Linked DNA regions of Maricaulis maris. The protein of the gene in region 2 binds, or shares a complex with, the protein of the main gene of each other region. Links are inferred from orthologs where the notes say so. Each region holds a gene or a part of one and is shown on either strand. Other genes may lie near its edges.

Region 1 (6,736 bases), 590 kb from region 2 along the record:
ATGGAGACGATCTTCGCCGATTTCGAGCGTCTGGTGCCCGACGCCATGACCCATTGGCAGCACCCGCGCTTTTTCGCCTATTTCCCCGCCAACGCAGCGCCGGCCTCGATGCTCGCCGAACAGCTTGTCACCACCATGGCGGCGCAATGCATGCTCTGGCAGACCTCGCCGGCAGCGACCGAGATGGAAACCCGCATGATCGACTGGCTGCGCCAGGCGGTCGGCCTGCCCGAGGGCTGGCGCGGGGTGATCCAGGACAGCGCCTCCTCGGCCACGCTCTCCGCCGTCATGACGATGCGCGAGCGAGCCCTGGACTGGCGCGGCATCCGCTCCGGTCTGGCCGGTGAGGCCGCGCCGCGAATCTATGCCTCGGCGCAGACCCATTCCTCGGTCGACAAGGCGTGCTGGGTCGCCGGTATTGGTCAGGACAATCTGGTCAAGATCGCCACCGACAGCGATTACGGCATGGACCCGGCTGCCCTGCGCGCCGCCATTGCCGCCGACCGCGCCGCCGGACACCTGCCCGCCGGTGTCGTGCTGTGTGTCGGCGGCACCGCCATCGGCGCCAGCGACCCTGTAGCGGCCATTCTCGCCATCGCGCAGGAGGAAGGCCTCTACACCCATATCGACGCGGCCTGGGCCGGCTCGGCGATGATCTGCCCGGAGCTGCGCCACATCTGGGCCGGGGCCGAGCGGGCCGACAGTATCGTCTTCAATCCGCATAAATGGCTCGGCGCCCAGTTCGACTGTTCGGTGCAATTCCTGAAGGACCCAACCGACCAGCTCAAATCCCTCACCCTGCGGCCGGATTATCTGGAAACGCCGGGCATGGAGGATGCGGTCAATTACTCCGAATGGACCATCCCGCTCGGCCGCCGCTTCCGGGCGCTGAAACTCTGGTTCCTGATCCGTGCCTACGGGCTGGAGGGCCTGCGCACCCGCATCCGCAACCATATCGCCTGGTCAAACGAGGCCTGCGAGGCGATTCGCGCCCGGCCCGGCCTTCAGATTGTCACCGAGCCCCGTTTCAGCCTGTTCAGCTTTGCCTGCACGGCTGGCGACGAGGCTACCGCGGACCTGCTCGAACGCATCAACACGGACGGCCGCACCTACCTCACCCAGACCCGCCATGACGGCCGCTATGTGATCCGCTTCCAGGTCGGGCAGTTTGACTGCACGCGGGGCGATGTGATGGAGGCTGTGGGCGTAATCGGCGAGCTGGCAGGCGGCTGAGACGGTTTTCCACAGCTGGCAGGGAGGGGAAGGCCCCTCGCCCCTAAACCATCCGGCTCTGTTCCAGCGCTGCGGCGATAAAGCTCGCAAACAGCGGGTGCGGTTCGAAGGGCCGCGATTTGAGTTCCGGGTGGAATTGCACGCCGATGAACCAGGGATGGTCAGCGATCTCGACGATTTCCGGCAGGATGCCATCCGGCGACAGGCCAGAGAAGCTCAGCCCGCAGGCTTCCAGCTTGTCCTTGTAGCCGACATTGACCTCATAACGGTGCCGGTGACGCTCCTCGATATGGGCCTGGCCGTAGATCTCGCGGACCTTGGAGCCTTCCTTGAGGACCGCCGGATAGGCGCCGAGGCGCATCGTGCCGCCCATATCGTCGCCGGCCGAGCGGGTCTCGACTTCATTGCCACGCGTCCACTCGGTCAGCAGACCGATCACCGGCTCGCCGGTATTCGAGAATTCCGAGGACACCGCGTCGTCATAGCCGGCCAGGTTGCGGGCGGCTTCAAGCACCGCCATCTGCATGCCGTAGCAGATCCCGAAGAAGGGCACCTTGCGCTCGCGGGCAAATTTCGCTGCGGCAATCTTGCCTTCAACGCCGCGCTCGCCGAAGCCGCCGGGAACCAGCACGCCGTGCACGTCTTCCAGGGGTTCGAACGGGTCGTCCTTCTCGAATTGCTCGCTGTCGAGCCATTTGAGCTTGACCTTCACGCCATTGGCGATGCCGCCATGGGCGAGCGCTTCGATGAGGGATTTATAGGCGTCGAGCAGGCCGACATATTTGCCGACCACGCCGATCGTCACTTCCCCGTCGGGATTGGCGATGGTGTCGGAAATGGCTTCCCAGCGCGTGAGGTCCGGCGCCGGGGCATCGTCGATGCCGAAGCAGCGCAGGATCTCTGTATCGAGACCCTGGCGATGATATTCCAGCGGCACGTCATAGAGCGAGGCCGCGTCGCGACCCTCGATGACGGCGCTTTCCTTGACGTTGCAGAACAGGCCGATCTTGCGCTTGTCGCCAGCCGGGATCGGGATCTCGCAGCGGCACAGGAGGATATCCGGCTGGATACCGATCGAGCGCAATTCCTTGACCGAGTGCTGGGTCGGCTTGGTCTTCATCTCGCCAGCGACCTTGATGAAAGGCAGCAGGGTGACGTGCAGGAAGACGGCATGTTCTTCGCCGAGCTCCTGGCCGAGCTGGCGGATCGCCTCGAAGAAGGGCAGGCCCTCGATATCACCGACCGTTCCGCCGATCTCGCAGAGCACGAAATCGACATCGCCGGCGTCCGACAGGACGAATTGCTTGATCTGGTCCGTGACGTGCGGGATCACCTGCACCGTGGCGCCGAGATAATCACCACGACGCTCGCGCTCGATGATGCGCGAATAGATGCGGCCGGTGGTGATGTTGTCGGACTGGCTGGCGGGAACGCCGGTGAAGCGCTCGTAATGGCCGAGATCGAGGTCGGTTTCCGCCCCGTCATCGGTCACATAGCACTCGCCATGCTGATAGGGCGACATCGTGCCCGGATCAACGTTGAGATAGGGGTCCAGCTTGCGCAGGCGGACTTTATATCCACGCGCCTGAAGCAGGGCTCCGATAGCGGCTGAAGCGAGGCCTTTTCCCAAGGAGGAGACCACGCCGCCCGTAATGAAGATATATCGCGGCATGGGCCGTCTGATTATCCCAGATTCGGACGCCTCGAAAGACGCGAGTTGATAATGTCGTGAAAAAAGAGGGTCGGACTAGCCGTCCGTCGGCACCGGAGCGCCCGTATCCTCTTGTTCGATAACGCCGGTCGCCGGGTTGTCGATTTCAGTGTCGAACACGCTGCTTCCGTCCGCCGAGATACCGGTCAGGATGGCGAGCAGGATCGAATTGCCGATGAAGACCGCGGCCAGAATCATGGTTGTGCGGGTCAGGATATTGGCCGCGCCGCGACCGGACATCATGCCGCCGCCACCGCCGCCGCCGATACCCAGAGCCCCGCCTTCCGATCGCTGCAGCAGGATAACGCCAATGAGACCAAGGGCGACCAGAAGCTGGATGATCAAAAGGACTGTGGTCATGAATACCGCCATAAGCCGGGCCGGACCGCCGGATTGGCGGCTCGACCAGTGATATAAGGAGTTTCCGGTGCGATGCCAGCACCGCCCGGTCACATCGCGGCGCGTTTTATCTCAGGTGACCCGGCTTGGCCAGCATCGTCTGCGGTTTCCCCTGCGCCCGCCTCGGCGGCAAGCTGGGCCGTGCGCTTGTTGGCTTCGGCCCGCGCCTGCAGGCGCTTGCGCAGATTGGAAACGGTGCGGCCGATCTCGTCCTTCGAGCGTTCGATCGTGTCGCCATTGGCAAAGGCCGCATAGGTGCCCATGGCCAGCTCCTTGACCAGTTTCAGCGTCCCGGGCTCGGCATTGCGGCCATCACCGAGCTGTTCGATCTGATCGATCAGCGCGGCGGCGACCTCGGCGGCTTCGCGGCGGCGGGCGCGTAGCACATGCGCGCGCAATTCCCGGGCCGAGCGCTGCAGGTCCTTGACGTCAAGGGCGACGGGGACCTTGCCCTCTTTCGTCTGCGAGGCTTCGAGCTCGACCGTGATCACGATCCGCATGGCCACGCGGCGCACACGCTCGGTGGTGACAGCCTCGCGCGCCTCATTGACCCATTGCTGGCCGTTGCTGAGCGCTTCCTCGTCATTTTCGACCATGGCCTTGAGAAAATTCGGCACGGTGATCGGCTGCGCATCGGTCGAGCGCCCGGGATCCTTGCGCCGGTCGGGGCCGATATAATCGGAGGTGACGATGAAGTCCTTGCGTCCCTTGATCAGCGTCTTCACGCGCTCCTCGGCGAACATGGTCGAGAACGGACGCACGATGACATCGTCCGCGCCGCATTCGATCGCCTTGCGGATATGACCGGTATCGCGGCTCCAGGTAGTCAGCAGCATCACGACAAAGGGATTGCCGCCGACCTCCCCGCGCCGCACCGCACGGACCAGGTTGAAGATCTCGGCATCGGTTGCGCTGGATTCGGCAACGATCAGGGTCGGCGCACTGTCGGCGATTCCGCTCTTGAAATCTTCCAGCGAGGAAACGCACTCGATCTTGCGAAAGCCGATTTCGAACAAGGCATAGCGCGTCGTGCGCTGATTCACGTGTATCGGATCGAACAACAGGACGGAGGCCCGGGCGTAGTCGGTATCGGCCATACTCGGATCGGCTCCAAAGCAGCTAGACAAAACTTAGCCTTGGACCCTGACGCAAATAAGTTTCGATCCGCTTACCGGAGTGGTTCGCTTTTGCGACTGACCGCCTTGATTATCGCCATGAAATCAAGCGGATTGAGACTGGCGCCGCCGACCAGCGCACCATCGACATCGGCGAGCGCGAGGAGCTCGGCCGCATTGTCCGGCTTGACCGAACCTCCATAAAGAATACAGGTGGTTAGCGGTTCAGGCAGCTGGTCGCGGATGGCGTCATGCATGGCCGCAACATCCTCCACCGACGCGGTCAATCCGGTGCCGATCGCCCAGACCGGCTCATAAGCTATGACCAACTCCATACCCGGCGATACAACCGGAAGTGAACCGGCGAGCTGACGCGCGACCACGGCCGCCGCCTGCCCGGCCTCGCGCTCCTCCCGGGTCTCGCCGACGCAGATTATCGGGGTCACCCCGGCTGCCAGGGCGGCCTCGGCCTTGGCCAGGACATCGCCATCGCTTTCGCCATGATCAGCACGGCGCTCGGAATGACCGACGATGACATGACTGGCACCGGCATCGCGCAGCATCGCGGCCGAGATGTCGCCGGTATGGGCGCCGCTGGTCGCCGCATGGCAGTCCTGCCCCCCGACCCGGACCCCGTGAGGCGCCGCAAGGCGCGCCGCGTCACGCAGCAAGGTCGCCGGCGGGCAGACCAGAACGTCGGCATCGGCTTTCGCCACCGCCGGAGCGATCTCGGCAAAGAAGCCCAGCCCGTCAGCCAGGCCGTTCATTTTCCAGTTTCCCGCGATGAGTGTGCGACGCGTCATCCTGCCCCCGATTGACCCAGCTTCGTCCCCGTTCGAGGCGGCAGGATTACTCATCTAACCCGGCCTGGGCAACGGGGCCTGCCCACAATCGCAGGTCAACCGCCCCCGGCGCTTGCGACCGCAATACCGCGCCGTTACCTTCCGCGCGACGTTTCCCAAGGGTTTTTCGGTCTCATGCTGTCAAATTTCCGGTCTTTCGCGCAGTCGCCGCTGGCGCTGGTCATCATTGTCCTGCTGGTTCTGGCCTTTGCCATCAGCCTTCCCGGAGCCGGGGGCATCTTTACCGGAAGCGGTGATGCCGTGGTTGTGGTCGGCCCGGAACGGGTCAGCCAGCGCGAGCTGGCGACGGCGTTCGACCGTGAAGTGGCCCGCCTGCAGGAGCAGGATCCCAGTATCACGCGGGCCCTGGCGCGCCAGGAAGGGCTCGCCAGCCAGGTCCTGCAGCAGCAGATCACCCTCGCCGCCTTCGCTGCCCGGGCCCAGGACCTCGGACTGGAGGCGTCCAATGCCACGATCGTCCGCGATGTCGCTGACATTCCCGCCTTCCGCAATCCGGTCACCGACCGCTTCGACCGCGACACCATGGTGGCTGCACTGCGCCGCTCCGGCATGACCGAGGACCAGTTCGCCCGCGATATCGAGAGTGACATCCTGCGGTCCCAGCTACTGGGCACGCTCGCCAGCTTTTCCGGCATTCCTGACCAGATCGCCGCGACTCGCTACCTGGTCGCCGAGGAACAGCGCCGGGTAACCGGCCTCGTCATCGACGCCTCGACCGCTGACGAGATCGCCGATCCGACCGATGAGGAGCTCCAGACCTTCATCGAGGAGACCCCCGGCGCCAACGGGCAGCCGCTCTTCACCCGACCGGAATTCCGCGCCATCACCCTGGTCCGCTTCCGCATCGAGGATTTCATCCGCGATGTCGCCATCGACGAGGCAACCCTGCGCGAGACCTATGATTACGAGGTCGAGACCAACCGCCTTGGCACTCCGGCCCTGCGCAGTTTTGCCCAGCTGACGACCAGCGACCAGGCGACCGCCGAGGAGGCCGCTGCCCGCCTCGCCAATGGCGAGACGCCGGCCGCTGTCGCCAGTGCCCTGGGTCTCGATGCCCCGCTGGTCCAGGACAGCGTCCAGCTGTTTGAGGTTCCCGACAGCCAGCTTGGCGAAACTGTCTTCGCCATGAGCGAAGGCGAGGCGCAGGCCGTCGAAGGCCGCTTCAGCTGGAGCGCGGTGCTGGTGACCCTCGCTGAGGACGCCACCGTGCCGAGCTTCGAGGAGGAACGTGAGCGCCTGCAGGCCGATGCGGCCACTGCCCAGGCCACGGACAACATGTATGAGGCCATCGCCGCCTTCGAGTCCGCGCGTGCTGACGGCGCCTCGCTTGAAGCCGCTGCCGAGCAGACCGGTACGCCGCTCGAAATATACGCGCCGCTGGCCCTCAATTCCATTGATGAGGACCTGCAGTTTGA
Region 2 (7,311 bases):
CTTCTGCATCCGTCAGTTCACTGACGCGGCGCTCGGGCATGATGGAAACCTGCTCGCAGATCTCCTTCGCCTTGGCCGGGCCAATGCCGTGGATGTAGCGAAGCGCGATCTCTACGCGCTTATTCGTCGGAATATTGACGCCGGCTATACGGGCCACTTTCCATCTCCCAAATTCTGAACGCCATACACGGACGAACCATGGGGCGACCTTTCGGTCACCGCATCAGCTCGCCCGTTTCGCGAAGGGCGCTATCTACAGTCAGCGTTGCCACCCCGTCAATGGGGTTGCAACAGGTGTGTGTCACTTCTCTTCGAGAGCCGCAGCAATTCCCGCTGCGACCTCGTCCATGGATCCCATGCCGGGGACTTCCCGCAACTTGCCCGATTGGGCATAGAACGGGATGAGCGGCGCTGTCTGATCCTGGTAGTTCTTCAAACGTACCTTGAACGCGTCGATATTATCATCGGCCCGTCCCTCTTCCGCCGCCCGCTTTTCCATACGGGCGACCAATTCATTGTCATCCACCAGCAGGCGGACAACGGCATCAACCTGGGTGCCACGCTTGGCCAGCGCTGCATCAAGCGCCTCTGCCTGGGCAACCGTGCGCGGGAAGCCGTCGAAGATGGCGCCACCGGCGGCCTCGGCCTCCGGCAGACATTCCTCGATCAACTCGATCACGATCTCGTCGGACACCAGATTTCCGGCATCCATGATCGCAGACACGCGCAGACCCAACTCTGTCCCGGCCGCCTTTGCTTCGCGCAGCATGTCTCCGGTGGAGAGCTGCACCCAGCCGCGCTCGGTGACGAGACGCTTAGACTGGGTGCCTTTGCCACAGCCCGGCGGTCCGAACAGGATAATGTTCATCGCTTGCGTCCCCGCAGCTTCGATTTCTTGATCAGACCCTCGTACTGGTGCGCCAGCAAATGGGACTGGATCTGCGAAACCGTATCCAGCGTCACCGAAACGATGATGAGCAGGGACGTACCGCCCAGCGCCGTCTGCGGATTGAGCATCATGGGCACCATACAGATCAGGACCAGGTACAGGGCTCCAACCAGGGTCAGGCGGGAGAGGACGTAGTCGATATACTCGGCGGTCCGTTTACCTGGCCGAATGCCCGGCAGGAACCCGCCATACTTCCTCAGATTCTCGGCGGTGTCCTCAGGGTTGAAGACGACCGAGGTGTAGAAGAAGCAGAAGAACACGATCATGGCGGCATAGAGCACCATGAAGAGCGGCGCCCCCGGTCCGAGATAGGCCACCATCGTCTGCAGCCATCCGGCACCAGACTGGGCCTGGAAGCTGGCCGCCGTTGCCGGCAGCAGCAACAGGGACGAGGCGAAGATCGGCGGAATGACGCCTGCGGTATTCAGCTTGAGCGGCAGGAAGGAGGTGTCGCCTCCGACCATGCGATTTCCCTGCTGGCGCTTGGGGTACTGGACCAGAAGCCGGCGCTGCGAGCGCTCCATGAAGACGACCAGGGTCAGGCCGATCAGGATCAGCGCCGTGCCGACCAGAAGGACCGTGCCGTCGCCGGTCGAGGAGGCTTGCGACAGCGCGCCACCGATCACACCCGGCACAGCCGAGATGATACCCGCGAAAATGATCAGGGACACACCATTACCAACACCGCGCGCGGTGATCTGCTCACCCAGCCACAACAGCAGCATGGTGGCACCGACCAGCGTGATCACGGTCGAGGCAATAAAGAAGGGCCCGGGATTGAGCGCCAGCGCGACACCGTCGCTATTGGGCGTATTCATGCCCATGGCGATAGCGAAGGCCTGGCCCGTGGCCAGGAAAACAGTCAGATACCGGGTGTACTGGTTGATCTGCTGCCGGCCCTGCTCGCCACCTTCCTTCTTCAGCTTTTCAAGGCTGGGAATGGTGGCTGACATCAGCTGCATGATGATCGAGGCCGAAATATACGGCATCACGTTGAGCACGAAGATCGCCATGCGCTCGACGGCACCGCCGCCAAGCATGTTGAACATGGACAGGATGCCCTGCCCCTGCCCGCCCAGCGAATCGAAGACGCGTGCGTATTGCTCCGGATCGATCCCGGGAATCGGCACGAAAGTACCAATCCGGTAAACGATCAGGATCCCGATCGTGAACAGGATGCGTTGCTGCAGCTCCTTCGCTTTCGCGAAGGAGCTAAAGTTCATGTTCGCAGCAAGCTGTTCGGCAGCTGAAGCCATGAAGACGTCCTTAAAAGGTCGGCGTTAAGTCGCTTATTCCGCGGCGTCTTTTGCCACGGCGGTGAGGGTCACCTTGCCGCCGGCCTTCTCGACCGCGGCAACCGCTGCCTTGGAGGCACCGGCAAGGGTGATCTCTACTTTGGACTTCAGCTCGCCCTTCGCAAGGAGGCGGATGCCATCCAGCTGACGACGGACCAGGCCCGCAGCCATCAGGACTTCAGCGTCGATCGGCTTTTTCGCGTCGATCTTGCCTTCGGCAATTGCCTTCTCGATACGGCCGAGATTCACTTCTGCCCAAGCCTTGCGGTTCGGCTTGTTGAAGCCCCGCTTCGGCAGGCGCATATGAAGCGGCATCTGGCCGCCCTCGAAGCCCTTGATAGCCACACCCGAACGGGATTTCTGGCCCTTGACGCCGCGGCCACCCGTTTTGCCCTTGCCGGAACCGATACCACGGCCGACGCGGGTGCGGATCTTGGTAGCACCGTCATTGTCGCGCAATTCATTGAGACGCATGTCGTTCTCCATTCGATGGAGCGGTTTCCCCAGCAGGGACCTACTCCTCGACGATTTCCACCATATGGCTGACCTTGGCAATCATGCCACGGACAGACGGTGTATCTTCCAGCTCGCGCTCACGACCGATCTTGTTGAGACCGAGGCCGATAAGCGTGGCACGCTGATCTTGCGGGCGGCGGATGGCGCTGCCCGTCTGGCGTACGCGGATGGTCTTTTTGGCCATTGTGTCCGGTCCTTACGCTTCGATCGCTTCCGGTGAGGACGCGCCGTCATCGCGGCGGTTCACCAGATCGCCAACCTTAAGACCACGCTTGGCTGCAACCGAGCGCGGGCTCGACTGCGCCTTCAGCGCGTCCATGGTGGCGCGGATCATGTTGTACGGGTTGGACGTGCCAACCGACTTGGCAACCACGTCCTGGACCCCGAGGGTTTCCAGCACAGCGCGCATCGGCCCACCGGCGATGACGCCGGTACCCGGAGGCGCTGCCCGCAGGACGACCTTGCCGGCGCCGTGACGGCCTTTGCCGTCATGGTGCAGGGTACGGCCTTCGCGCAGCGGGACGCGAACCATGTTCTTCTTGGCTTCGTCGGTGGCCTTGCGGATGGCTTCCGGCACTTCGCGCGCCTTGCCCTGTCCGAAGCCGACGCGGCCTTTCTGGTCACCGACCACGACGAGGGCTGCGAACTGGAAGTTCCGGCCGCCCTTCACGGTCTTGGCGACGCGGTTGATGTGGACGAGCTTGTCTACAAGTTCGTCATCGCGTTCCTGGTCGCGGTCCCGGCCACGGCCACGGCCTCGGCCACGGTCACCGCGGTCACCACGTTGCTCGTTCTGATGAGCCATACGTCCGCTCCCTTAGAAGTTCAGGCCGCCCTCGCGGGCCGCCTCTGCGAGCGCTTTGACACGCCCGTGAAAGATGTAACCGCCACGGTCGAAGACGACGTCCTTGACGCCTTCCTTGACTGCGCGCTCGGCGATCAGCTTGCCGACGATCTCGGCAGCCTTCGTGTCGCAACCCTTGCCATGCTCTTTTTGAGCGGCTTCCTCGAGGGAAGAGGCAGCGACGACCGTCTTGCCCGACACATCGTCGATGATCTGGGCATAGATGTTCTTCGAAGACCGGTAGACCGACAGCCGCGGACGGCCATTGGCGAACTTGCGCAGACGGATCCGGTTGCGCTGGGCGCGACGGACCGATTTTTCGCGTTGAGTTTTCATCGCTCGCCCTACTTCTTCTTGCCTTCTTTGCGGCGGATATACTCGCCGACATATTTGATGCCCTTGCCCTTGTAAGGCTCCGGCGGACGGAAGCGACGGATCTCGGCGGCTGTCTGGCCGACGCGCTGCTTATCAGCGCCCACGATCTTCACTTCGGTCGGCTTGCCGACACTGATGGTGATGCCTTCCGGGGCGTCGTAGACGACGTCATGCGACAGGCCGAGCGACAGCTTCAGGGACGTGCCCTGCATCTGCGCACGATAACCAACGCCAACCAGCTCGAGATCCTTCTCGTAGCCGGCCGTGACCCCCTGAACCAGGTTGGCGACCAGGGCACGTTGCATGCCCCACATCGCGCGGGCCTTCTTGGTCTCGTCGCGCGGCTTGATGACAATGCCATCTTCGCCCTGCTCGACATTCACTTCCTCAACAAAGGTCATGGACAGTTCGCCCTTGGGACCCTTGACGGTCAGCGACGTCTCCGTGAGCGTCGCCGTGACCCCGCCGGGGATGGCGACCGGGAGTTTACCGATACGTGACATTGGTTCGCTCCCTTAGCTGACGTGACAGAGGATCTCGCCGCCCACATTGGACTCACGAGCCACCGAATCCGACATCACGCCCTTGGGCGTGGAGAGGATTGCGATGCCGAGGCCATTCTGGACAAGCGGCAGATCTTTGACGCCGGAATAAACGCGGCGGCCCGGCTTGGAGATACGCTTGATCTCCGAAATGACCGAGTCACCTTCGAAATACTTCAGTTCGATCTCGAACTCTTTCATGCCGGAGGCATGCTCTACTTCCGCATAGTCACGGATGTAGCCTTCCGACTTTAGAACGTCGAGCACGCGGCGGCGCAGGGCCGAGGCCGGCGTGTTGACGGACCGCTTGCTGCGCATCAGCGCATTGCGGATACGGGTCAGCATATCGCCGAGAGGATCATTCACAGACATGTTCTCGTCTCCTCTCTTACCAGCTCGACTTGACCATGCCCGGGATCATGCCCTGGCTGGCGTAGTCGCGCATCGCAATACGCGACATGCGGAATTTGCGATAGAAAGCACGCGGACGGCCAGTGATCTCGCACCGGTTCCGGATGCGGGATACTGCCGAGTTGCGCGGCATTTCGGCCAGCTTCAGCTGAGCAGCAAAACGCTCCTCGACCGGCAGGTCCTTGTTGCGTGCGATCGCCTTGAGCTGTTCGCGCTTGGCCGCATAACGCTTGACCAGACGCACACGCTTCAAATTGCGCTCGACTGCGGAAGTTTTCGCCATTTAAGTCCTCCTGCGTGCAGAGCCCGAGCGGCCCTGCGTTCCTGCTGCGTTAGTTCGTAAAGGGGAAATCGAACTCGGCCAGCAGGGCCTTCGCTTCCTCATCACTGCCTGCGGTCGTGCAGACAACGATATCCATACCCCGGATCTTCTCGACCTTGTCGTAGTCGATCTCCGGGAACACGATATGCTCTTTCAGTCCCATCGCGTAATTTCCGCGACCGTCGAAGCTCTTACCATTGAGTCCACGGAAGTCACGCACGCGAGGCAGGGCGATCGTGATCAGACGGTCCAGGAACTCGTACATACGGTCCTGGCGCAGCGTCACTTTCGCACCAATCACCTGCTCCTCACGGAGCTTGAAGCCGGCGATCGACTTCTTGGCAACGGTCTTGACCGGCTTCTGGCCGGAAATGGCTTCGAGATCTTCCAGGGCGCCCTTGATTTTCTTGGAGTCCTGGGAAGCCTCGCCAACGCCCATGTTGATCACGATCTTGTCGAGACGCGGGATCTGCAGGTCGTTGGCATAGCCAAACTTTTCTTTCATCGCCGCACGGATGACATCTTTGTACTTCGTGCGGAGACGCGGGGTGTAGGTGGCGGTATCAGACATCGATAACCTCGCCCGAGCTCTTGGCGACGCGCACCTTCTTGCCGTCTTCAATCTTGAAGCCGACACGAGTTGCCTCGCCGGTTTTCGGATCGGCCAACGCCACGTTCGAGACGTGGATGGAGGCTTCTTTTTCCTTGATGCCGCCCTGGTCGGTCTGGGTCGCACGCGTGTGGCGCTTGACCACATTCACGCCAGACACAAAGACGCGATCCTCGGTCGGCAGGACCTTGGTGACTTCGCCGGTCTTGCCCTTGTCACGGCCGGCGAGAATGACGACTTTGTCGCCCTTCTTGATCTTGGCAGCCATTACAGCACCTCCGGCGCCAGCGAGACGATCTTCATGTGGTTCTTGGCGCGAAGTTCGCGCGGAACCGGTCCGAAGATACGCGTGCCGAGCGGCTCGTTGTTATTGTTGATAATCACAGCCGCGTTGCCATCGAAGCGAATGACGGAACCGTCTTTACGCTGGATGTCCTTGGCCACGCGAACGACGACGGCCTTGCGGACATCACCCTTCTTAACGCGACCACGCGGAATGGCTTCCTTGACCGAGACGACAATGATGTCGCCGACGTGGGCATAGCGACGCTTGGCACCGCCGAGCACCTTGATGCACTGCACACGGCGGGCGCCAGAATTGTCAGCCACGTCCAGATTGGTTTGCATCTGGATCATCGCAGATCCTCCTTAGGAAAGGATTGGTCTCTCGCCAGGCTTACGCCTCGACGGTGACCACCTCCCACCGCTTCAACTTCGACTTGGGTGCACATTCCTGAATCTGGACCTGATCACCCACCTTGAACGCATTGGCTTCGTCATGCGCGTGGTAACGCTTGGTGCGACGGACCGTCTTGCGCAGCAGCGGGTGGAGGAAAGTCCGTTCCACACGCACCACGATGGTCTTGGCACCCTTGTCACTCACTACGACGCCTTGCAGGATACGCTTCGGCATCGCTAGCTCCCTTGCTCTTCGTGCGATTTCCGCTCGCTCTGGACCGTACGAATGCGCGCGATATCGCGGCGAATCTGGCCGTAGCGAGCGGTGTTTTCCATCTGGCCGGAGGCCTGCTGGAACCGCAGCTTGAATTGTTCTTCCTTCAGCTTCAGGAGCGCGTCCTTCAGCTGATCTTCGGTCATGGCGCGAACGTCAACGGGTTTCATCGTTGTGTTCTCCCTACTCGCCCACACGGGCGACGATTTTGGTCTTGACCGGCAGCTTTGCAGCGCCCAGCTCGAGAGCCTCGCGCGCAACATTTTCGGGAACACCGTCGATCTCGAACATGATGCGGCCGGGTTTGACCTTGCACGCCCAAAACTCGGGCGAGCCCTTACCTTTACCCATCCGGACTTCGGTCGGTTTCTTGGAAACCGGTACGTCCGGGAAGATGCGGATCCACACGCGACCTGCACGCTTCATGTGGCGAGTAATCGCCCGACGCGTGGCTTCGATCTGGCGCGCGGTAACGCGTTCCGGCTGGAGCGCCTT
Region 3 (7,472 bases), 1.5 Mb from region 2 along the record:
CGCCGGGACCGCGCTGCTGGCAGTCTGCCAGACTACAACTTCCTCGCGCAACGGACCTTCGATGACATGGGCGACCGGGTGGCCAGCGTCATGCGCGATTTCGACCGGGCCGCGATCCTCGGCGGCGGACCGGGCCTGACCGCGAGCCCGGCGGCAAGCGAGTTGAGGGCGAAGGTCGGTTGGTGGTGCCAGTCCGACCTGTCGGCATCGGTCACGGCCGGGCTCGGCGGCCCTGCGCTTGCTCTGGATGAGGAAAGCCTGCCCTTTGCCAGCGAAAGCCTCGACCTGGTGCTGGCACCGTGGGGCCTGCACTGGACCAATGACCTGCCCGGTGTCCTCGTCCAGATCAATCACGTGCTCAAGCCGGACGGTTTCTTCGCCTGCGCCCTGCCGGGTGGTTCGACCCTGACCGAATTGCGGCAATGCCTGATGGCGGCCGAGAGCGAGCTGACCGGCGGCGCTGCGGCGCGGATCTCGCCGCTCGCGGGAACCTTCGACATGGCCGCCCTGCTACAGCGGGCCGGCTTTGCCATGCCGGTCGCCGATGTCGACCGGATCACCGTTCGCTACGACCACATTTTTGCGCTGATGGCCGATTTGCGCGGCATGGGCGAGACGTCGGTGCTGGGCGACCGACCGCGAAAGCCGGCCACGCGGAGTCTGTTCGCCCGGGCTGGCCAGATATATGCTGAACGCTTTTCCGATCCCGACGGACGCATCCGCGCCACCTTCGAGATCGTCCATGCCGCCGGCTGGGCGCCCCATCCCGACCAGCCCAGGCCGAAACGGCCCGGCTCAGCGACACACAGGCTCGCCGACGCGCTTGGGGTCACCGAGACGTCACTGGGTGAGAAGGCGGGGCGCTAGCCGGACCCACACGCGGGTCCTCGAGCACTTTTCAAAAAGCGTGGAGCCGACCTTGCGGGTCGCAAACGCGGAAAGGCAGGAAATCAGAGCAACTTCGCTGCCTTTGAAATCAATGAAATTGCGCTAGAAGGGCGCCGCCGCACCGTTATACATGTCCAGGACGACTGGCCCGATAATCACCAGCGCAGCGACCCCGGCCATCGAGACGATCACGGCGATCAGCGCATATTCGATCGCCGTCGCGCCGCGTTCATTGCGGCAGAATCGGGTCAGGTGATCGCGCATCCTAGAGACGATCCCTCAGCTCGGCGGCCAGGGAGATGTCGGCGGCGGACATCTGGTAGTCGCGCAGCTTTTCCTTGCGGACCCAGGCCAGTTCCTGGCCTTCATTGGGCTGCGGGAAACCGTCCCAGGTGCGGCACAGGAAGAGCGGCATGACGATGTGGAAGCTGTCATAGGGGTGCGAGACGAAGGCGAACGGGTGCAGGCACCGTTCACACGGCTCGACACTCAGCTCTTCGCGCAATTCACGCACCACAGCCTGCTCCGGCGTTTCTCCGGGCTCGATCTTTCCGCCCGGAAACTCCCACAAGCCCGCCATTGGCTTACCCTCGGGCCGCTTGGCGATAAGGATGCGTCCGTCAGCATCCAGCAAGGCGCACGCGGCAACGAAGAGCACCGGTTTGGGGCTACCAGCTGTCATGGTCCCACATCTCCCTTAAGGACGTGTGCAGAAACGCGGTTAATCGCCGCCTAGCCGGGCTGGTCCGGGTCCGGACCGTCTTCCACGGGGCCTGGCGCGGCTTCCTGCGTCTCCTCTTCACCGTCTGCGGGCGCAGGCGCAAGCAGGAGCGACAGGTCGGCGCGCTCGATCACCGCCTGGTTCCGCAGCCCCTCGATCAGGGCTTCGAGCTGATCGAAGGTATAGAAGCGGGCGATGTTCGGGCGCAGGACCTCCAGCGAGGGCGGCGGCTGACGACGACGATCCACGACGGTCAGCAAGTGCCAGCCGAACTCCGTCCGGAAGGGCTCCGAGACGCCACCCTCCGGGGTCGCAAACGCCACGGCCCCGAACGCGGGCAGAATGCCTTCGCGCGAGAAATAGCCCAGATCACCGCCCTCGAGGCGGGTCGCCTGGTCCTCACTCATGGCCACTGCCAGTTCGGCGAAGTCGCGGCCCTGATCGAGCAGCGCCTTGATCGCGAGCGCTTCTTCCTCGGTCTGCACCAGGATATGACGGGCCCGCACCTCCTCGCCCAGCGGGATGAGACGGATCTGCTCCTCATAGATGCGCTGGATGGTCTCCTCGGTGACGGCGTCGGCAAGTGCCGTCTCGACCAGGACATTACCCAGGATCCGCTCTTCGGCCAGCGCCAGCCGGCGGCGGGCTTCCTCGGACTGGTTGAGCCCGCGGCGCCGCGCCTCGAGCGCCAGAAGCCGCTGATCGATCAGCTCCTCCAGCACCCGGTCGAACTCCTCACTGCCCGGCTCCGGAGGGGACCCGGCGGGATCATCGCCCTGGGCGACGGCCTCACGTTCGACATCGGAACGCCGGATCATCGTGCCATCGACCCGAGCCATGACCGGATCGGCCTCATCCAGGGACAGGCCGGAACGCCCGGGCTCGAAATCTTCGGCTGTCCGCCGCGGCTCAGGGCCGCAGGCTGCGCAAGTTGCAGTCAGCACAAAAATGCAAAAGACCCTGAAAACAGACACCTGTAGCGCCTCGCCTGGAAAGGGCACGCCGCCGGTCTGCCGCGCGCCTTGATTGACAGTTACACCCCTCATCCTTAAGTCACCCTGACGTTTCAAAGCAATGCTGTCGTCCCCGGCGAACGGAACGAAACCTGGGCGCCGGACGCCAGTTGCGCAGTAGTTCGCAAAGCCTGACCCAGATGCTCTCCATTGCCCGCAAGATCTTCGGAACCGAGAACGACCGCAAAATCCGCCGTTTGCGGCCCGTGGTTGAAAAAATCAACGCCATGGAGCCGGAGTTCCAAGCGCTCTCCGACGACGCGCTGAAGGCCAAAACGGCGGAGTTCCGCGACCGGCTGGAGAAGGGCGAAAAACTCGACTCACTGATGCCCGAGGCCTTTGCCGCGGTCCGCGAGGCGGCCCAGCGCGCCCTCGGCCTGCGCCCCTATGACGTCCAGCTGATGGGCGGCATGGTGCTGCATGAAGGCTCGATCGCCGAGATGAAGACCGGTGAGGGCAAGACCCTCGTCGCCACCTTGCCCTGCTACCTCAACGCGCTGCCGGGCAAGGGCGTGCACGTGGTCACCGTCAACGACTACCTGGCCACCCGCGACAGCGAGTGGATGGGCCGCGTCTTTGCCCAGCTGGGCATGACCACCGGGGTGATCGCCCACGGCATGACCGATCCGGAGCGCCGGGCGGCCTACGCCTGCGACATCACCTACGCGACCAATAACGAGCTCGGCTTCGATTATTTGCGCGACAACATGAAGTACTCGACCGAGGAAATGGTGCAGCGCGGCCACGGCTTCGCCATCGTCGACGAGGTCGACTCCATCCTGATCGACGAAGCCCGCACGCCGCTGATCATCTCCGGCCGGACCGAGGACCGCACCGAATTCTACAAGACGATCAACGAGCTGATCCCGCTTCTGGCCGAGGATTGCTACGAGATCGACGAGAAGGCCCGCTCCATCCTGCTCACCGAAGAGGGCAATGAAGAGATCGAGCGCCTGCTCCAAGAGCGCGAGCTCCTGAAGGAAGGCGATCTCTACGACGTCGAGAACATTTCCGTCGTCCACCACGTCAACCAGGCCCTGAAGGCGCACAAGATCTTCGTGCGCGACAAGGACTACATCATCAAGGACAATGCCGTTGTCCTGATCGACGAATTCACCGGCCGCATGACGCCGGGCCGCCGCCTCTCCGATGGTCTGCACCAGGCGATCGAAGCCAAGGAAGGCACCGAGATCCAGCCGGAAAACCAGACCCTGGCCTCGGTCACCTTCCAGAACTATTTCCGCCTGTACGACAAGCTCGCCGGCATGACAGGTACGGCGCTCACCGAGGCCGACGAATTCTTCGACATCTACAAGCTCGGCGTGCTGGAAATCCCGACCAACAAGCCGATTGCCCGGATCGACGAGGAAGACGAGGTCTATCGGACCCTCGAAGAGAAATACGCCGCCATCATCGACGAAATCGTCGACTGCCAGGAACGCGGACAACCGGTTCTGGTCGGCACCGCCTCGATCGAAAAGTCGGAAGTCATCGACCGGCTGATGAGCGACAAGACCGTCTTCAAGAAGATGCTCGGCCACCTCTATCCCAAGGATGAGGCCGCCAAGGCGGAGTTCGAGAAATCGGCCCGCGCGTCGGCCCGCACCCTGCCGGAAATGCTGAAGCTGATCCCGATCGACCACCAGGTGCTGAACGCCCGCTATCACGAGCAGGAAGCCTTCATCGTCGCCCAGGCCGGCGTGCCGGGCGCGGTGACGATTGCCACCAACATGGCCGGCCGCGGTACCGACATCCAGCTCGGCGGCAATGCCGACATGCGCCTCGACGCCTGGAAGGCCGAACAGGACGCCGCCGGCAAGACGCCGAGCCAGACCGAGATTGATCGCGAGATGGACGCCATCAAGGCCGACATCGCCGAGAAGAAGCGCAAGGCGCTGGATGCGGGCGGTCTCTATGTGCTGGCGACCGAGCGGCACGAAAGCCGCCGCATCGACAACCAGCTGCGGGGCCGGACCGGTCGCCAGGGCGATCCGGGCCGCTCGAAATTCTTCATCTCCGTACAGGATGACCTCTTGCGCATCTTCGCGCCGGAACGCCTCGACACCATCATGCGCACGCTCGGCATGAAGGAAGGCGAAGCGATCCAGCACCCGTGGATGTCCAAGGCGCTGGAAACATCGCAGCGCAAGGTCGAGCAACGCAATTTCGACATCCGCAAGAACGTCCTGAAATACGATGACGTGATGAATGACCAGCGCAAGGCGGTCTTCGAGCAGCGCATCGACTTCATGCTGTCCGACGATGTCGCCGACGTCATCAAGGACATGCGCCAGTCCACCGCCGAGGACCTGGTCTCCGAACACATCCCGCCGAAGGCCTATGCCGACCAGTGGGATATCGCCGGGCTGAAGCAGGCGCTCCACGACACGTTCGGCCTCGACCTTCCGGTCGAAGCCTGGGCCGAGGAAGAAGGCATTGCCGACGAGGAAATCCTCGAGCGGGTCTCCGAAGCCGCAGACCGCGCCTATGCCGAGAAAGCGACCAATGCCGGACCGGACCTGATGCGCCGGATCGAAAAATCGATCCTGCTCCAGGCCATCGACATCAACTGGCGCGAGCATCTGCAGAACCTCGACGCCATGCGCTCGATGATCGGTCTGCGCTCCTACGCCCAGCGCAATCCGCTGAACGAGTTCAAGACCGAGGCCTTCAACCTGTTCGAACGGATGATGGACAATCTGCGCGGCGAAGTGACCAAGCAGCTGATGCTGATCCGCTTCGAACGGGCTCCGGCACCGCCCAAGGAGCCGGAAGGCCTGACCGCAACCCATATCGATCCGCGCACCGGTCGCAACGAAATGGGCGACCCGGGCGCAGGTCCGGTCGCACCGCGCGTTTCTCCGACCCAGCGCCGCGTGTCGACACCGGCCGATCCGAGCCGTCCGGAGACCTGGGGCCGCGTCGCCCGCAATGCCGCCTGCCCGTGCGGATCCGGCAAGAAGTACAAGCAATGCCATGGTGCCATCGACACCGCCCCCGGCGCATGATTACGGCCGCCTGATGAGCGCACGCCAATGAGTGACGTCCAGCTGCGCCCCGCTCGCCTCGGTGAAGAGGATGCCCTGTCAGAACTGTGCCTGAAATCGAAGGCGCATTGGGGTTATGACGAGGTCTTCATGGCCGAGGTCGCGCCCTACCTCAAGGTGACACGGGACGCCATAGAGGCAGGGCTGACCACCTTGGCCGAACTTGCCGACGGCACGCCGCTCGGCGTCTGCCAGATCGATCCCGGCGGCCATCACGGCACGCTCGACCTGCTCTTCATCACGCCCGGCGCGATCGGCAAGGGCGTCGGTCGCGACCTCTTCGAGGACGCCAAGGCCAAGCTGAAGGCACGCGGCGAAACGGTGATGACCATCCTCTCCGACCCCTATGCCGAGGCGGCCTATATCCATATGGGCGCCAAGCGCGTTGCCATGCGGCCAAGCGCGGTCTTCAAGGGGCGGGAGCTGCCCTGGCTGGAAGTCGAGCTCTAGATGTGAGTTTTCATAAGGTTGGTCAACCGGGCTGAAGCCTTGAGACTGGTTGTTGCGACACGACCAGAGCAAAGGAACGCCCGGATGAACAGTCACAAGAATGCCGGAACGACGCCGTATTCGCGAGCCCTGATTGCCGAGCGGCCTTTCGATCGCATTGGCGGCCGAGGTCATCGCGACAGCGCGTCCCTGGACCGTGGCGGTTCCTTCCGCAGGATGGAGGCACGAAACCTGTCATTTACGCCCGGACCCGAATTGATGGGGCGCGCCCTCAATCAAGAGCGCGCGTAAAACGGCCGGCTCTCCGAAAGAGAACCGGCCGCACCAGGCGTCAACGCTTGAGGGAGCGGGGGGGCGCCCCTCCCGGTCGGCGCCTAGAAGTCGGTGATGGAGCTGACCGACACCGAGTTGCCGATCGCGGCAGCCGTGGCGGAGACGTCACCGGCGACATCGGAGATCGTCGCATTGGCGACCGCGCCGGTATAGGCGTTGTTGAGCTGGGTCGAGTTGAGACGAATGTCTGCTGTCTGCGGCAGTGTCGAGACGCTCAACGAGTTCGAGATGGCTGCTGTTGTGCTGCTCACATTCCCGGTGACATCAGAAACACCGACATTCGAGTAGGCACGCGGGTCAACATTGGTGGTCTGATAGTTGGTGATATTGGCCCAATCGGTCGCCTGGACGTCATAGGATGCCGAGTTCGCGATGGCCGCCGAGGTCAGCGCGACCTCGCCCTGGACGTCCTCGACATGGCCGTTCAGCGTGGAGATCGCGTCTCCGCGGAAGAACTGGTTGTTGCTGAGGTTCAAGCCCTCGCCAGCCGCCTCAACCGACAGCGAGTTGCCGATGGCCGCGGCGGTACCGCTGACATTGCCGACAACATCGTCAACCCCGATATTCAGGTCGGCCCGGAAAACACCGGTTGCGCGCTGGTTATTGACGAGCGACGCGTAGTCACTATCGCCAACCGTTGCACTGGCAGAGTTTCCGATCGCCGCCGCGGTCGCGGAGACATCGCCCACCACCGCATTGATGTCAGAGTTCAGCTCGGCTGATGAATCACGGTAGGTGGTCTGATAATTCTGGATCTGGACATTGCCCGCAATATCCGCGGAAAACGAGTTGTTGATCGCGGCAGCGGTCAGCGAAACCTCGCCGTTGATGCCATCAATCTCCGAGTTCAATTGGGCACGGGATTGCGCCCAGTTCGTCTGAACGTTGCGGACCGTTTGATCTTGGGCCGATGCGGACGCCGCAAATGCGGCAAAAACCAAAACGGTACAGCCGCCGGCAACGAGTGTCTTCTTGCTCATGTCGTTTCCTTCCTAGGACTAAAGCTGCAGCACGGTCGTC

Evidence for each region.
Region 1: secY (region 2) and secG share a complex: the UniProt entries of both Escherichia coli proteins name them as parts of the sec protein translocase complex. The link is inferred for Maricaulis maris from one-to-one orthologs.
Region 3: the proteins of secY (region 2) and secA are in contact, whole or in part, in a crystal structure (PDB 3DIN), measured with the Thermotoga maritima proteins. The link is inferred for Maricaulis maris from one-to-one orthologs. Residues at the interface, in WP_004081795.1 of Thermotoga maritima: Glu108, Gly109, Glu110, Glu111, Ala236, Glu237, Arg238, Arg239, Ile240, Thr241, Ile242, Gln243, Tyr244, Ala245, Arg246, Arg247, Val248, Thr249, Gly250, Arg251, Arg252, Val253, Tyr254, Gly256, Ala257, Ser258, Thr259, Tyr260, Leu261, Pro262; in WP_004082002.1 of Thermotoga maritima: Glu261, Ala262, Arg263, Lys300, Ala301, Arg302, Thr303, Ile304, Ile305, Leu323, Tyr324, Asp325, Pro326, Val329, Ser330, Tyr333, Ile336, Lys340, Phe345, Val349, Glu363, Phe364, Tyr374, Ser375, Gly376, Gly377, Glu393, Ile395, Thr482, Ser483.

What each region holds. Positions count from the first base shown.
Region 1 is NZ_AP027270.1:1,505,333-1,512,068, forward strand. The notes cover bases 1,643-4,351. They hold secG (preprotein translocase subunit SecG), read right to left. Parts: upstream 3,305-4,351; coding sequence 2,981-3,304; downstream 1,643-2,980. Other genes in these bases: AAA969_RS07070 (CTP synthase), read right to left, coding at 1,643-2,905; AAA969_RS07080 (response regulator receiver protein), read right to left, coding at 3,394-4,351. In the rest of the region: AAA969_RS07065 (pyridoxal phosphate-dependent decarboxylase family protein), read left to right, coding at 1-1,233; more of AAA969_RS07070, read right to left, coding at 1,277-1,642; more of AAA969_RS07080, read right to left, coding at 4,352-4,440; tpiA (triose-phosphate isomerase), read right to left, coding at 4,512-5,261; AAA969_RS07090 (peptidylprolyl isomerase), read left to right, coding at 5,436-6,736. UniProt on the Escherichia coli protein: Subunit of the protein translocation channel SecYEG. Overexpression of some hybrid proteins has been thought to jam the protein secretion apparatus resulting in cell death; while this may be true it also results in FtsH-mediated degradation of SecY.
Region 2 is NZ_AP027270.1:916,555-923,865, reverse strand. The notes cover bases 36-2,855. They hold secY (preprotein translocase subunit SecY), read right to left. Parts: upstream 2,206-2,855; coding sequence 865-2,205; downstream 36-864. Other genes in these bases: rpmD (50S ribosomal protein L30), read right to left, coding at 2,759-2,855; rplO (50S ribosomal protein L15), read right to left, coding at 2,239-2,718; AAA969_RS04185 (adenylate kinase), read right to left, coding at 302-868; rpsM (30S ribosomal protein S13), read right to left, coding at 36-157. Outside these bases: more of rpsM, read right to left, coding at 1-35; more of rpmD, read right to left, coding at 2,856-2,944; rpsE (30S ribosomal protein S5), read right to left, coding at 2,957-3,565; rplR (50S ribosomal protein L18), read right to left, coding at 3,578-3,940; rplF (50S ribosomal protein L6), read right to left, coding at 3,949-4,482; rpsH (30S ribosomal protein S8), read right to left, coding at 4,495-4,893; rpsN (30S ribosomal protein S14), read right to left, coding at 4,910-5,215; rplE (50S ribosomal protein L5), read right to left, coding at 5,265-5,825; rplX (50S ribosomal protein L24), read right to left, coding at 5,818-6,132; rplN (50S ribosomal protein L14), read right to left, coding at 6,132-6,500; rpsQ (30S ribosomal protein S17), read right to left, coding at 6,541-6,777; rpmC (50S ribosomal protein L29), read right to left, coding at 6,780-6,986; rplP (50S ribosomal protein L16), read right to left, coding at 7,000-7,311. UniProt on the Escherichia coli protein: The central subunit of the protein translocation channel SecYEG. Consists of two halves formed by TMs 1-5 and 6-10.
Region 3 is NZ_AP027270.1:2,398,694-2,406,165, forward strand. The notes cover bases 2,386-5,830. They hold secA (preprotein translocase subunit SecA), read left to right. Parts: upstream 2,386-2,762; coding sequence 2,763-5,630; downstream 5,631-5,830. Other genes in these bases: AAA969_RS11395 (peptidylprolyl isomerase), read right to left, coding at 2,386-2,448; AAA969_RS11405 (GNAT family N-acetyltransferase), read left to right, coding at 5,658-5,830. Also shown: AAA969_RS11380 (methyltransferase domain-containing protein), read left to right, coding at 1-867; AAA969_RS11385 (Flp family type IVb pilin), read right to left, coding at 991-1,152; 8-oxo-dGTP diphosphatase MutT, read right to left, coding at 1,154-1,570; more of AAA969_RS11395, read right to left, coding at 1,621-2,385; more of AAA969_RS11405, read left to right, coding at 5,831-6,119; AAA969_RS11410 (hypothetical protein), read right to left, coding at 6,494-7,432. UniProt on the Escherichia coli protein: Required for protein export, interacts with the SecYEG preprotein conducting channel.